Regions from separate parts of the Pseudoduganella sp. jia 12 genome, predicted to be linked through region 1. Evidence: predicted binding sites of a transcription regulator. Region 1 holds the regulator's gene; the other holds the start of a gene.
What was found. Region 1 encodes FliA, which starts transcription of late flagellar genes. Its sites were predicted from a motif close to CTAAAGTTTNNNNNNNNNNNGCCGNTA; they were not measured.

Region 1 (7,830 bases):
ACTGCAGGTCCTGCGCCAGCTTCGTCAGCGACGCGCGTTCCTGCCGCATCATTTCCTGGCGTTTCTTCAGGTTCGGATTCGGGATCGGCTGGTTCAGCACCTCGGTATTGGGCTTGACGTTGGCGCCCTGCCCGCCCAGCGCATCGCCGAGCGCATCGGAGAAGATCCGGTACTTGCCGATGTTGACCGACGAGATCGCATACATCACCACGAAGAACGCGAACAGCAGCGTGATGAAGTCGGAATACGAGATGAGCCAGCGTTCGTGGTTTTCCGGTTCCTCGTCGAACGGGCGGCGCGCACGGCGGTACTGGAAGCTCATGGGGGTGTGTCCTAGTAATCCTGCATCAGCGTGGCGATGCGCTCATCCATGATGCGCGAGAAGTCGCCGCTGGCGATGTCGTGGAAGACGGCGGCGGCGATTTCCTGCTGGTGCACCTGGGCGATGACGATGTTCTTGAGCTTGTTGGCGATCGGGTAGAAGAACAGGTTGGCCAGCCCGACGCCATAGATCGTGGACACGAAGGCCACCGCGATGCCGGGCCCGAGCCGGGAAGGATCGGTGAGGTTTTCCATCACGTGGATCAGGCCCAGCACGGCACCCAGGATGCCGATCGTGGGCGAGTAGCCGGCCGCCGATTCCCAGATGCGCACCGCCTGCCGCTCCGCCGTCTCGAACGCCGTGATCTCCGTATCGAGCAGCTGGCGCAGCTTGTCGGGGTTGATGCCGTCGATCACCATGCGCAAACCCTTGGCCAGGAAGACATTGCGCGCGCCGGTCATGTGGCGTTCCAGCGCCAGCGGCCCTTCGCGGCGGATGGTCTGGTTCCATGCCTGGATATCGCGCGCGAGCAGGATACGGCTGTCCGCCGGGGGCCGGAATACCCACCGCACCATGAGGATGCCGCGCCGCAACGTGGCGGGCCGGGTCTGCAGCAGCACGGCGCCGAACGTGCCGACGACCACGATCGCAAACGCGGCGGGCTGGATCAGCGACGACGGATTGCCGCCTTCCAGTGCCATGCCCACGATCAGGCCGGCCAGCGCCAGCAGCAAACCCGCTACGCTGGACCAGTCCATGCTTGCTCCCGCAACGTGGCGCGCAGCCGGGACACCGCCTGGGTATGCAGCTGCGATACGCGTGATTCGGAAACGCCCATCACGGCGCCGATTTCCTTCAGGTTCAGTTCTTCTTCGTAGTACAGGCCCATCAGCAGCTTTTCACGCGGCGGCAACGCATCGATCGCGTCGATGACGGCCTGGCGGAACCCGGTGTCCATCAGCGAGCGCAGCGGATCGGCTTCGTCGTCCTGTGCATAGCGGTCGAGGAAGCTGTCGCTGCCGTCCTCGTTCTTGAAGTCTTCGTAGTACAGCAGCTGGTGGCCGCCGCCCTCGCCCAGCATTTCCTGGTAAGCCTCGAGGGAGAGCTTGAGGGACTGGGCCACTTCGGATTCGGCGGGCGGACGTCCCAGCTTCTGCTGCAGCAAGGCCATGGCGTTCTCGATCTTGCGCATGTCCTGCCGCAAGCTGCGCGGCACCCAGTCGCTGCTGCGCAATTCGTCGATCATCGCGCCGCGGATGCGCATCACCGCATAGGTTTCAAACTGGGCGCCGTGCGTTTCTTCATAGCGGTTGATCGCGTCGAGCAGGCCGATCATGCCCGCCTGTACCAGGTCATCCACTTCCACGCTGGGCGGCAATTTTGCCTTCATGTGGTGGGCAAGGCGCTTCACGAGGGGCATGTGCTCCGTCAGCAGCGAATCCTTGTTCACCTTCCCTTTGACCGTGTACATATATTTCTATTCTTGTTCAGTGCTGCATAGGGTGGCCGCTCCCCGAAAGATGCGACGGCGTGGCCAGCGCGAACCGCCCCGCCAGTTGACGAAACGCGACCGAGGCACCCGCCAGCGGAAACGCGTCCACCACGGCGCGACCCAGGCGCGCCGCGCGGTGCAGGTATTCATCGGCTGGCACCGAGCCCATCGATACGAGATTCACGGCCAGGTAACGGCTTGCCGCCTGTGCCATATTATCGTAAACGACCCGCGCCTCCCGTTCGGACGCACCGGTGACGACGATGCCGAACGGCCGCCGGCCCAGCTCGTGGTTGAGCCGCTTGATCATCATGTAGGCATTCGTGATCGACGTGGCGCTGTTCGATACCTGCACCACGATTTCCGAGCTGGCCATGACCGGCACCGGGAACGCTTCGCCGTCGAATTCGCCATCCACGAGCACGATGCCGGCCTGCGCGGCCAGCACGTCGAACGCCTTGGCCAGCCGGCGCGCTTCATGCGGGCCGTTGCGGGATTCGCCGCGCGTCATCGATACCACGTTGAAGCCCTGCGGCACTTCATGGATGACTTCATTCAGCGCGCACTCCTGGCGCGCCACGTTCAGCAGGCTGGCACCATTGTCGATGCCCAGCCGCGAGGCCACGCCGTGCGCGCTGGCGCAGGCGTCGACCAGCACCACGTCGTTGCCGGCGCGCGCCAGCGAGGCACCCAGGTTGACGAGCATGGCGCCCTTGTCGTCCTGCGGCGTGGCGGAAAGGAACGTGACGATGCGGGGCCGCGGCGGCCCCGCCAGCATCCGCCGCAGTCCTTCCGCCTGGTCGAAATTGAAGTTAGCCAAGGTGTACCTCGCGCAGTCCATCGTTGCCGGCGGCCGCCATCAGCATCGGCAGCTCGCCATCCGTGTATTCGGATACATCCTTCTTCAGCCGGAACGCCCGCTCCACGAGCTCGGCCGGCTGGGCCAGGTGCAGGTCTTCCGGCACGCGCTGGCCATTCGATACATAGAACAGTTGCAGCTTCTGGCGGATCACGACATCGAGCACGTTGCCCAGCGACGCCGCTTCGTCCAGCTTGGTGATGATGCTGCCGGCAAGGCCGCTGCCCTGGTAGGCGCGCACGACTTCGGTCAGCGTTTCCTGCGTGGACGTGGCGTTCAGACACAGCAGCCGTTTGACGTCGACATCGGTGCCTTGCAGCATGGCCACCTGCTCGGTCACCATCTGGTCGCGCTGGCTGACGCCGACCGTATCGATCAGCACCGTGTGCTTGTTGCGCAGCTCCTTCAGTGCGATCCGTAAGTCGGCCTCATCCTTGACGGAATGTACCATCACGCCAAGGATCTTGCCGTAAATGCGCAGTTGTTCGTGCGCACCGATACGATAGGCATCGGTGGTGATGAGCGCCAGCTTTTCCGGGCCATGGCGCATCACGCAGCGGGCCGCCAGCTTGGCGGTGCTGGTCGTCTTGCCCACGCCGGTGGGGCCCACCAGCGCGAACACGCCGCCACGCTCGATCAGCGCATCCTCGTTGGCCATGGCGCCCACGTTGCGCGCCAGGACGGTGCGGATCCAGCGCGATGCCTCCTCGGCACTGCGGCCGGCCGGCAGCTTGTCCAGCAGGCGGCGCGCGAGCGTGGTGGAAAAGCCCGCCGCCAGCAATTCGCGCAGCACGGCCGCCTTGTGCGGCTCGCGCTGCTGTGCGCTGCCCCACGACAGTTCGGCCAGCTGGGTTTCCATCATGCCGCGCATGGCGCGCAGCTCGCTCATCATGCCGTGCATTTCGGCGGCCGCGTTGGCCTTGGCCGAGTTCACCGCCTCGGCCACCAGCGCCGTGATGCCGGCCATGTCCACCGCGGGCTGCGCAGGCGGCATCGTCTGCTGCACCGCTTGCGGCACGGGCTGCATCGCCTGCGCGAACGGCGCGCGCGGCACCGGTGCCGCCGCCATCGACGGGCGGGCGGCCATCATCGGCTCCGGCGCGGCCGGGCGTGCAGCGGGCGCGGCGGGGCGCTGCATCTGCGGCACTTGCGAGCGCGGCACGGGCGCCGCGGCATAGCCGTCGTCCAGGTCCAGGTGGGGCGCGCCGGGCGGCGCATCGTCGACGGGGCTGACCAGCGACGCGGCATCGTCATTGGCCAATGCCAGGATCTCCACCACGCCATCCATCGGGCGATTCGACAGGATCACCGCATCCGGCCCCAGCGCCTCGCGCACCTTCCGCAGCGCCTCACGCGACGTGGGCGCGGTAAATTTCTTGACGTTCATTGCTGCTCCTGTTCGCCATGCACAGAGTTTTTCTCGATGGTGAAATTATTGACGATGCCGCAGAGTAAGCATCATTTGAACAGGCGGGGAAAAGGGGGGTATTTCGCTGCACGGGAGTCTGATGAGCCCGTGTCCCGTGCCAGGCAGTGGGCCTATAGGCCCACAACACGGGCTCGACAGAACTGATTGCCGGAGAGCCCTACCCCTTTCGACGTACGCAAATTGCGGATGAGGCCGTGTCCTCGTGCCAGGCAGTGGGCCTATAGGCCCACAACACGGGCTCGACAGCAGTTATCAGGTATTCCCCACCAGCGCCGTTACCCGGATCGTCTTCGCTTCCGGGATCTCCGCATGCGACAGCACCTTCAGCTGCGGCAGCGCGCGCCGCAGGAAGCGCGACAGCAGCGGCCGCAGCGGGCCCGGTACCAGCAGCACGGGGTTGACGCCGAGCGCTTCCTGCTGGGCCGACGCTTGCGCGGCCTGCTGGGCGATCGTGTCGGCCAGGCCCGGCTCGATGCCGGCGCCGTCGGCACCGCCCTGTGCCAGCGCCTGCATCAGCAAGCGTTCGAGGCGGTTATCGAGGGTCATCACGGACAGTTCGCCATTGCCGGGGAACAGTTGCTGGACGATCGCCCGGCCCAGCGCGATGCGCACGAGCGACGTGAGCTCGTTCGGATCCTGCGTGTGCACGGTATGTTCGGCAAGCGCCTCGATGATGGTGCGCATGTCGCGGATGTGCACGCCCTCGGACAGAAGGTTCTGCAGCACTTTCTGCAGCGCCGACAGCGAGATCGTCTTCGGCACCAGGTCTTCGGTGAGCTTGGGCGCTTCCTTGCCCAGGTGGTCGAGCAGTGCCTGCACCTCGCCGCGGCCCAGCAGTTCCGCCGCATGCGACGTGATCAGGTGGTTCAGGTGCGTGGCGACGACGGTGCCGGCATCGACCACCGTGTAGCCCATGCCCTGCGCCTGGTCGCGCAGGCTGGCATCGATCCACACGGCCGGCAGGCCGAACGCGGGATCGGTGGTGGCCAGGCCCGGCAGCGTGCCGCTCGCCATGCCCGGGTTGATCGCCAGGTACTGGCCGTTGAACGCTTCGCCCGTGCCCACTTCCACGCCCTTGAGCGTGATGCGGTAGGCGGAGGGCTTCAGTTCCAGGTTGTCGCGGATGTGCACCGGCGGCGCCAGGAAGCCCACTTCCTGGGCGAATTTCTTGCGGATGCCCTTGATGCGCTTGAGCAGCTCGCCGCTCTGCGCCTTGTCCACCAGCGGGATCAGGCGGTAGCCCACTTCCAGGCCCAGCGTGTCGACGGCCAGCACGTCGCTCCACGTGGCTTCCTCGCTCTCGGCCGCCGGGCCGCCCTGCCCGCCCGCTGCCGGGCCGCCTGCCCCCGCGCCCGCGCCGCCGCCGGCACCGCCACCCGGGCTTGCCGGACGGGGCGCGGTGCCGCTTTCCTCCGCCGCCTTGTCGCGCTTCGCCAGCAGGTAGCCGCCACCGGCCAGCGCACCGCCCAGCAGCAGGAACACCAGGTTCGGCATGCCGGGGATCAGGCCCAGGCCGCCGATGATGGCGGCGGTGATGTACATGACCTGCGGCTTGGCGAACAGCTGGCCGACCAGCTGCGAGCCGATATCCTTTTCCGACGCCACGCGCGACACGACCGCGCCGGCCGCCAGCGAGATGATCAGCGATGGGATCTGCGCCACCAGGCCGTCGCCGATGGCCAGCAGCGTGTACGTACGCACGGCGTCGCCGAACGCCATGTCGTGCATGAGCAGCCCCACCAGCAAACCGCCGACGATATTGATGACGGTGACCAGGATGCCGGCCACCGCATCGCCCCGCACGTATTTCGACGCACCGTCCATCGCGCCGTAGAACTCCGCTTCCATCGACACTTCGGCGCGCCGCTGCTTGGCATCGGCCTCGCCGATCAGGCCTGCATTCAGGTCGGCGTCGATCGCCATCTGCTTGCCCGGCAGCGCATCGAGCGCGAAGCGGGCGCCCACCTCGGCGATCCGGCCCGCGCCTTTCGTGACCACCACGAAGTTGATGATGGTGAGGATGATGAACACCACGATACCCACCGTGTAGTTCCCGCCGATCAGGAAGTGGCCGAACGCCTCGACCACCTTGCCGGCCGCATCGGGCCCCGTGTGCCCTTCGGTCAGCACGATACGGGTGGATGCCACGTTCAGCGCCAGCCGCAGCATGGTGGTCAGCAGCAGCACGATCGGGAATGCCATGAAATCGAGGGGCTTGACCGTGTACAGGGCGGTCAGCAGCACGATGACGGAAATGGCGATGTTGAAGCTGAAGAACAGGTCGAGGATGAACGCCGGCAGCGGCAGGATCATCATCGCCAGCAGCATGATGATCAGGATCGGCGCGGCCAGGGTCTGCGGCTTGCCGCCGGTAATGGTGTTCGTCCATGCGGGCATCTTGAGCGCTTGCATCGGGTTCTTCCTCAGGTATTGCGGTTGCGGTTGCGGTTATGGCTGCGACTACGGTTTGGGCGTTGCGGTGTTCGGGTCCATGTCCGGCGGCACGTCCAGCTTCGTGGGGCGATCCGGATAGTGGCCGCCCGGGCGGTAGGCGCGCAGCTGGTACACATAGGCCAGCACCTCGGCCACGGCCGCATACAGCCGCTGCGGGATCTCGTCGCCGATGTCGGTGTGCTTGTGCAGCGCGCGGGCCAGTGCCGGCGCTTCCAGGATCGCCACCCTGTTTTCCTTGGCCAGCTCGCGGATCTTCGCGGCCACCGCGTCCGTGCCCTTGGCCACCACCTTCGGTGCGCCCTTCGAGCCATCCGCATATTTCAGCGCCACCGCATAATGGGTCGGGTTGGTGACCACCACGTCGGCGGTCGGCACATCCTGCATCATCCGGCGCCGCGCCATCTCGCGCTGCATCTGGCGGATCTTGCCCTTGATCTGCGGGTTGCCGTCCGACTCCTTCGATTCCTGGATCATCTCCTGGCGCGTCATCTTCATCTTGTTCGCGTAGTGCCACATCTGGTACGGCGCATCGATCATGGCGATGAAACCCAGCGAGCTCACGAGGATCAGGAAGCTCATCGCCAGCATGTCGAGCATGTGGGCATAGCCTTCGTTCGCCGGCTCGGCAGGCAGGCCGAAGATCGCATCCTTGTAGCGCATCACCACCATGTAGGCGACGGCGCCGACGATGATCGTCTTGATGATCGCCTTCACCAGTTCCACCAGGGCGTTCTTCGACACCATGTTGGCGAGGCCCTTCATGGGATTGAGCTTGCCGAACTTGGGCATGAAGCCCTTGGCGGTGAACAGCCAGCCGCCCACGAACACGGGCGAAGCGATCGCCACCATCATCACGGCCAGGCCCAGCGGCAGGAACGTGATCAGCACCTGCACCACGTCGGCCAGGATGCGGTGGCCCAGCACGTCCATGTCGAACGCCTGTTCGCGCGTGAGCGACAGGCCGGAAGCGAGCGTGGCCGACAACTGGCGCGCCATGGTCGCACCAAAGACGTACAGGCCGGCGCCCGCGGCCATGAGCACGGTAAACGTCGCGACTTCGCGCGAACGGGGAACGTCACCTTCCTCGCGCGCCTTCCTCAGGCGCTGCTCTGACGCTGGTTCTGTCTTCTCGGCGTCGCTATCTTCTGACATCGGGTGCTCCGGCTACCTGTGCTCGACTGTATTGATTCTGAGCATGCATTGTCGGGCATGGTGCCGTTGGCTGAAGGAACGAACAAAGAGGGAATAGGGGGGCAATTCGATGCCGACCGCCA
Region 2 (7,830 bases), on a different contig from region 1:
ATACGCTGCAGGATGTCGCCCGACGAGGACAGTGCGCCTTCAGCGGTTTGCGCCATCGACACGCCGTCGTTGGCGTTGCGGGTCGCTTGCGTCATGCCGCGGATCTGGGAGTTCATGCGGTCGGAGATTGCCAGGCCGGCGGCGTCGTCCTTTGCGCTGTTGATGCGCAGGCCCGAGGACAGGCGTTGCAGCGAAGTCGACAGGGCGCCTTGGGAGCCCGACAGGTTACGTTGCGAATTCAGGGAAGCGATGTTGGTGTTGATGACCGATGCCATGGTGACTCTCCAGACGGTACTGCTGTTGGGCGATTTGCTCGGTAACTTTGGCCCGTCACGCTGTTCTTGTGACGATCAAGCCGCTGTTGTTTCAGGTAACGGTAGCCGTGCGGAAACCTTTAGGGTTTTTTCGTGGGAAATCGAATTTTTTTGAAGAAATACGTGACGATGCTTACTGTTGAGCAGAAATTGGCGGACATCGCCAGCTCGCTCCCTTTTTGCCCAGCGAATGCTTGCGCCAGCGATGATCAAAAAAATCCCCGGCTGGTTGCCCAGCCGGGGATTTGGATGTTTTGCAAGTCGTGCTGATTAACGCAGCAGGCTCATCACGCCGTTCGGCAGCTGGTTTGCCTGGGCCAGCATCGCGGTGCCGGCCTGTTGCAGGATCTGGCCGCGGGTCATGCTCGCGGTTTCCGCTGCGAAGTCGGTGTCGACGATACGGCTCTTCGACGCCGACAGGTTCTCCGTCGTGGTCGACAGGTTCGAGATCGCCGAGGCGAAGCGCGATTGCAGTGCACCGTAGGCGGCGCGCTGGGTATTCACCGTTGCCAGGGCCGCATCGGCGATCTTGATTGCTGCCTGGGCACCCTTGAAGTCCGAGATGTCCAGCGAAGCGACCGATTTCAGCGTCGACGACGTGCTGACGGTACCGGCGCCCGACAGGCCGCTGCTGTCGTCGACCTTGAAGCCGCCTTCCGAGTCGTACTTGATCTGGCCGTTGGCGATCGTGGTCGCGGCGGCTGCCTTCATGTCGTTGCCGCCCGAGTTCAGGGCGCCGTCGGCCTTGTACGTGCTTGCCGTGAGGCTGGTGTTGTCCGTGGCACGGGTGTTCTTCAGGTCGATGTTCGCGCCGCTTGCATGCGTCAGCTTCATGCCCTTGTTGGTGGCATCGTATTCGGCGGTGACACCGGTCTTTGCCGACTGGGCATTGATGGCGTTGATGCCGGCGGCGTAGTCGGCCGCGGTGTCGCCCGTGCCGGAAACGCTGAAGTTGATCTTCACCGCATCGGTGTTGTCGCCTTTCAGTTCGAACGAGTAATCCTGTGCGCCCATCTTGAGCATCATGTCGGTGCTGGCCGAAGCGGTCACGCCGGTGCTGGCGGTCTGTGCATTGACCTTGGCCGCGATCGACTTGGCGGTATCGGCACTGGTGGTGGCGATCGCCGTGCCGCTGCCGCGCACGCCGGACACCGTCACCGAACCGGCGGTAACGCTGGTCGACGAAGCAGCTTGCACGTTGTCTTTTGCCACGTTGTTGTTGCCGTACGTGCTGGTCAGGAAGTTCGTGCCCGAAGCCGAGATCAGCTGGTTGGCATCGGCGCCCACCTGGAAGTGCGCGGTGCCCATGGAACCGTCGAGCAGCGTCTGGCCGTTGAACGAGGTGGTCTGTGCAATACGGTTCAGTTCCGAGCCCAGCTGCGTGACTTCGGTCTGCAGCGCGGCACGGTCCGATGCCGAGTTCGATGCGTTCGACGACTGGACGGCCAGTTCGCGGATACGCTGCAGGATGTCGCCCGACGAGGACAGTGCGCCTTCAGCGGTTTGCGCCATCGACACGCCGTCGTTGGCGTTGCGGGTCGCTTGCGTCATGCCGCGGATCTGGGAGTTCATGCGGTCGGAGATTGCCAGGCCGGCGGCGTCGTCCTTTGCGCTGTTGATGCGCAGGCCCGAGGACAGGCGTTGCAGCGAAGTCGACAGGGCGCCTTGGGAGCCCGACAGGTTACGTTGCGAATTCAGGGAAGCGATGTTGGTGTTGATGACCGATGCCATGGTGACTCTCCAGACGGTACTGCTGTTGGGCGATTTGCTCGGTAACTTTGGCCCGTCACGCTGTTCTTGTGACGATCAAGCCGCTGTTGTTTCAGGTAACGGTAGCCGTGCGGAAACCTTTAGGGTTTTTCGTGGGAAATCGAATTTTTTTGAAGAAATACCGGCCCAATGCTTACTGTTGAGCTCAAATTGCCGGATTTTGCTGAAGTAATAGCAAGAACGCGAAAAGCCCGGTCACGCCGGGCGCATCATGATGAGAAGCAGATCGTTATTCGGCGACGACGACGCGGTTCTTGCCGGTTTTCTTGGCCGTGTACATCGCAGCATCGGCACGCTTGACGAGCGCTTCCTGCTCCTCGCCTTGTCGGCGCAGTGCGACACCGGCAGAGAAGGTAATCAGCAGTTTTTCGTTCTCATGCAGGAAGAAATGGCGGGTCAGTTCGCGTTGCAGCCGGGTCATCGTGGCCACGGCCGCGTCGACCGGCGTTTCTGGCAGCAGGATCAGGAATTCCTCGCCGCCGAAGCGGGCAATCACGTCCATGGAACGCAACGTGTCCTTGACGACCTTGACGAGGTGCTTCAGCGCGCTGTCGCCGGCAATGTGGCCGTAGGTATCGTTGAGCTTCTTGAAATCGTCCAGGTCGAGCACGGCAATGCACAGCGGCGTGCTGCGGCGGTCGGCACGTGCCGTTTCCCGCTCGAACACGTCATCCAGGCCGCGGCGGTTCAGGCTGCCCGTCAGCTGGTCTTCACGCACCAGTTCGCTCATGTGCTGCAACTGCATTTCCAGCGCCTTGATGCGCTCTTCCGCTTCCTGCACTTCCTGGCGCGCGGTGACCATGCTGTCGCGCACCTGCAGCGCCTCGTTCTGCACCACGCGGGTTTCATGCAGCACTTCATCGAGGATATGGTTCAGCTCGGTAATATCGTTCGCGTGGCTGATCTTTTCATTGTAGGCGCCGATCTTCTGGTGGAAGTCGCCCGTCGAGGCGGCCACCTGGCCCAGGCGGTCGATGAACGTCATCACCATGTTCTTCACGGTGGCTTTCACGTCCGCCACGCTGTGCTTGAGCTGGCTTTGCTTGAAGATCACGTCCTTCAGGCTGCGCGTGGCCGCTTCGAGCGCGCGGGCATCCAGCGGGCCGGCGATCAGCGCCTGCACGGTATCGACCTGGCCGCGCAGCCAGGAATCGTCGTCCAGCAATTCGCTGACGTTCTCCAGCAGCAGGCGGAACAGCCGCAGCAGCAATTCCTGCTGCTCGGCCGTGTCGCCATGCTTCAGTTCGATCTGGTAGCACAGCTGTTTCAGCCTCACTGCGATTTCCGACAGGTCGGCCTCGGTATGCGCTTCCTTCGTGGCCGCGCCCAGCGACTCGGCCTCCGCCGCCATGGCCGGGGCGGCGCTCAGCAGCGAGGCAACCGCGAGCGTCAATGTGCGGCTGAGCAGGTCACGCAGCAGGCGCGTCTGTTCTCCCTCGGCCATGGGCGCCAGTTCGATGCCGCCTTTCTTCACGGGGCGGTCGGCCAGTTGCGACAGGGCCTTCGCATACGCATCCCAGTCGCGCGCCTTGACCGCGTGGTTGAACCGGCGGCCGAACTCGGCCAGTTCGCCGGGCTGCTCGCGCAGGCGCGCGGCGAAACGGTTCAGCACATTTTCAGGGCCGGGGTCGGCGGGAACGGCCACCACGGGCGGCGGCGCGGGAATGCCGGCGATTTCGTTGTAGATGTCGCGGTACGCGTCCGGGGTCGGCGCAATGCGGCGCACCGCCAGGCGGCGAAAGGCCTCGCGCGCGATTTCAGCAGGGTTCTGGTCCGCGGAACTGGGTGGTTTGCTCGACATCTGGCTTGCAGCCTTTACAAAGTATTACCGATAGCTTGCATCTTAGAACAATTGCGCATTGTTCGAAGCACGAAGCAGCGGTGCTTATTAGCTTTACTTTCGGAACCAGAAGTTGCTGGATATAAGCTTTGCTCGCGTTTAGTCGATGAGCCCATTTCGGATCGCGTAATGCGTCAGCTCCGCGCTGTTCTTCAATTTCATCTTGACCAGCAGGCGCGCGCGGTATTCGCTGACGGTCTTCACCGACAGCGACAGCTCCTTGGCGATGGCCCCCACTGTCATGCCCGAGGCGATCAGTGTCAGGGTCTGGTATTCGCGGTCGGACAGCGTTTCATGCGGTGCCGCTTCATGGTCTTCGCCGACGTGGTTGGCCAGTTCCTGGGCGAGGGCGGGACTGATGTATTTCATGCCGCCCGCCACCTGCCGGATCGCGTTGACGAGTTCCTTCGGCGCGCTCTGCTTCGTGAGATAGCCGGCCGCGCCGGCCTTCAGGGAGCGGATGGCGTACTGGTCCTCGCGGTGCATCGACAGCATCAGCACGGCCAGGTCCGGCTTTTCCTTCTTGATCTGTTTCAGCACTTCGATGCCGCTGCGGTCGGGCATCGAGATATCGAGCAGCACGACGTGGCAACCCGACTTGCGGAACAGGCGCAGCGCGTCGCTGCCGTTTTCCGCCTCGCCGGACACCACGATATCGCGGGTGTCGGCCAGGATCTGCTTCAGGCCTTCGCGCACGATCGCGTGATCGTCGGCGATGAAGACCTTGATGGCTGCCTTGTCGCTCATATACATCTCATTATGTTATTGCAGCCCGAATTGTAGCCGCTTCCGGCCCATCGCCCGGGCCGGCACGCCGGATCCGGATCGCGACGACCGTGCCGCCGCCGGGCGCGTGCGACAGGTTCAGCGTGCCGCCCAGCGCCCGCGCGCGTTCGGCCATGCCGCGCAGGCCGAAAGAGCCCGGCTTGGCGCGGTCGGTGGAGCGGATGCCGCGGCCGTTGTCGGTGATCTTCACGCCCACATGCGTGCGCGTGCCGTGCAGGCGCACCGCCACGCTGGAAGCGTGCGCGTGCTTGGCGATATTGGTCAGCGCCTCCTGCACGATGCGGAACAGCGCGGTGGCCTGGTCCGGATCGAGTTCCACATCCTTTTCGTTGGAGTGGAACGTGCAGGCCAGGCCCGCCTGCGCGGCGAATTCCTTCACCTGCCACTCGAGCGCGGCGACGAGGCCGAAATCGAGGATCGACGGCCGCAGGTCGAGCGTGATGCGGTGCACGGCGTCGATGGTTCGGTCGGCCAGCTCGTCGACATAGGCCGCCTTCCGGGCCAGCACGTCGTCGCCTTCGGGCAGGCGCGCCGCCAGCATGGCCAGCGCCATCTTGATCGCCGTGAGGTTGCCGCCCAGGTCGTCGTGGATCTCGCGCGCCATGCGCGTGCGTTCCTGTTCCTTGACCTTCTCGATGTGGGCGGTCAGCTCCGCCAGCCGCGCACGGCTGGCCCGCACCTCCAGCTGCTCCAGCTTGCTCTCGGTGATGTTGGTCATGATGCCTTCCCACTGCACTGCGCCGTCCGGCAGCACGTGCGGTGTGGCGCGCAGATTGATCCATTTGACATCCTTCCACGCTTCGATCCAGATGCGGCCTTCCCAGTTCCAGCTCCACAGCGTGGTGGCGGAGGAGGTCATCGAATCGAGGTACGACTGCCGGTCTTCCGGCAGCACCAGCCGCGCGAACTGTTCCGGCTGCGCGGCCAGGTCGGCCGCCGGCAGGCCAAGCAGCGCCTGGCAGCCTTCGCTGAGGTAGGGGAAGGACACGCGGCCATCCTGATCGCGACGGAACTGGTATACCAGGCCGGGCGTGTGCGACACGACGGCGTCGAAGCGCGATTGCACCTGCTGCAGCACGTCGGCCGCCGCTTCGTCTTCGGCGATCGCCAGCACGCAGTCCCTGCCGTCGTGCAGTACCCGCACCAGCCGCAGCGCCACGCGGTAGCCGGTACCGTCTGGCCGCGCCAGCGTGGTGCCGACCGCCGCGCCGCTGGCCAGTGCCGCGTCGAACTGTTCACGGGGCAGGGCAGGCGCGATGGTGGCCAATTCCGCGCCAGCGCTCCTGCCCGTTTGCCGGCTCGCCGCCGGGTTCGCGTCGAGAAGGCGCAGGGTGTGGGGATCGATCAGGAAGAGCTGGGAACGCGTGGCATGCCAGACAGCGTCGTGGCAGGAATGGACAATGCTCATAAATGTGTACAATCGTTCCGTATTGGCAGGATGATACGTGAAACACCACTTCTCATGAACAAAGCTTTTGTTAAAGAAACCGAGCAGGACGATGACGACGACGTCCAGCTGGCACCGCCGATCCCTCCGGGCGCGAAGAACTACATCACGCCGAGCGGCTACCGGCGCATCAAGGACGAGCTGCTGCAGCTGATCGACGTGGACCGGCCGGAAGTGGTGCGCGTGGTGCACTGGGCCGCCTCGAACGGCGACCGCTCGGAAAACGGCGACTACATCTACGGCAAGCGCCGGCTGCGCGAAATCGACCGCCGCATCCGCTTCCTGACGAAACGGCTCGACGTGGCCGAAGTGGTGGACCCGAGCGTGCACCATGGCAGCGACCAGATCTTCTTCGGCGCCACCGTCACCTACAGCAACCAGGATGGCGTGGAAAACACGATCACCATCGTCGGCATCGACGAGTTCGACCCGCTGAAGGGCAAGGTCAGCTGGATCTCTCCCATCGCCCGCACGATCACCAAGGCGCGCGAAGGCGATACCGTCACGCTGCATACGCCGACCGGGGTGGAGGAACTGGAGATACTCGAGGTCAGTTATCCGGCGGCGGACGATTGAAAAGTTGCTCGAAAAATGGGGACGTACCCCATTTTTCGAGCAACTTTTGTAGCGGACGCCAAGGTTGATGACACGCAGTCCACTACCTGAGAGTAGGTGCCAAGATGCAGGTTTCTCGTTTCAGGAGCCTGCAAATGCCACGACATGCCCGACTCGTTCTTGAGGGAGTCCCTCTTCACATCGTCCAGCGTGGGCATAACCGCCAGGTATGCTTTCGAAGAGATGCCGATTATGTTCAGTACATCAGCTGGCTGAAGGAATATGCCAAAGGAGCCGGTTGCGCTATCCATGCTTATGTACTCATGAGTAATCATGTGCATCTGCTAGCCAGCTTTTCGGATGTGGACGGCCCGGCATTGCTAATGAAAGGGCTCGGCCAACGTTATGCCCAGTACTTCAATTGGTGGTATGAGCAGACAGGCGCCGTCTGGGAGGGGAGATATTATTCTTCGCTTGTCGCACAGGATGCCTATCTCATTACCTGCTACCAGTACGTTGAGCTGAATCCGGTGCGAGCTGAAATGGTGTTAGCACCGCAAGACTACAGATGGTCGAGTTACCGGGGCAATGCAGGTTTGCATGAAGACGCGTTGCTAACGCCCCATGTGCTATATGGCAGCCTTGGGTCAAGCTTGGAGGAGCGTCAGCGGAAGTATCGCGATTTATCCATGGAAGCGATCGACGTCGCCACACTGGAAAAGATTAGAGAGGCGATCCGTTCGAACCGCGCTATTGGCTGCACTCCCGGCGTAAGAGGGCGGCCACGCAAGTCAGAGCGATAAATGTTGCTTGAAAAATGGGGTACGTCCCCATTTTTCAAGCAACAAATGCTTATCCCCGCTCGCGGGATACCCGGTTCACGCCAGTCACCTTGCGCACGTTGCGCAGCAGGCCGGCGAGGTGCACGCGGTCCTTTACCTGGATGGTGAAGCGCAGCTGGTGCAGCACGTGGTCGTTGTCCTCGTCCATGCCGACGAAGGTGATGTTGCCGTCGGATTCGCCGATCTCGGCGGCCACGCGGGCGAGGATGCCTTTTTCGTTGTTGATCAGCAGGCGGATGCGGCTGTCGAAGCGGCGGTTCAGTTCCGTGCCCCATT

Region 2: ACY65G_RS29705 (flagellin N-terminal helical domain-containing protein) is a predicted target of FliA. The motif match lies at 2,142-2,168, and genes of this name have one in related genera.

What each region holds. Positions count from the first base shown of each region.
Region 1 covers NZ_JBUXKP010000012.1:202,569-210,398, reverse strand. Annotated here, with positions in the region: gene motD (flagellar motor protein MotD) at 1-322, opposite strand, end outside; gene ACY65G_RS24750 (flagellar motor protein) at 334-1,080, opposite strand; gene ACY65G_RS24745 (RNA polymerase sigma factor FliA) at 1,062-1,793, opposite strand; gene ACY65G_RS24740 (MinD/ParA family ATP-binding protein) at 1,810-2,634, opposite strand; gene flhF (flagellar biosynthesis protein FlhF) at 2,627-4,060, opposite strand; gene flhA (flagellar biosynthesis protein FlhA) at 4,355-6,514, opposite strand; gene flhB (flagellar biosynthesis protein FlhB) at 6,563-7,708, opposite strand.
Region 2 covers NZ_JBUXKP010000021.1:58,954-66,783, reverse strand. Annotated here, with positions in the region: partial or broken gene ACY65G_RS29710 (flagellin N-terminal helical domain-containing protein) at 1-275, opposite strand, end outside; gene ACY65G_RS29705 (flagellin N-terminal helical domain-containing protein) at 585-2,045, opposite strand; gene ACY65G_RS29700 (GGDEF domain-containing protein) at 2,314-3,885, opposite strand; gene ACY65G_RS29695 (response regulator) at 4,024-4,671, opposite strand; gene ACY65G_RS29690 (sensor histidine kinase) at 4,682-6,118, opposite strand; gene greB (transcription elongation factor GreB) at 6,173-6,733, shown strand; gene ACY65G_RS29680 (transposase) at 6,868-7,515, shown strand; gene ACY65G_RS29675 (RelA/SpoT family protein) at 7,565-7,830, opposite strand, start outside.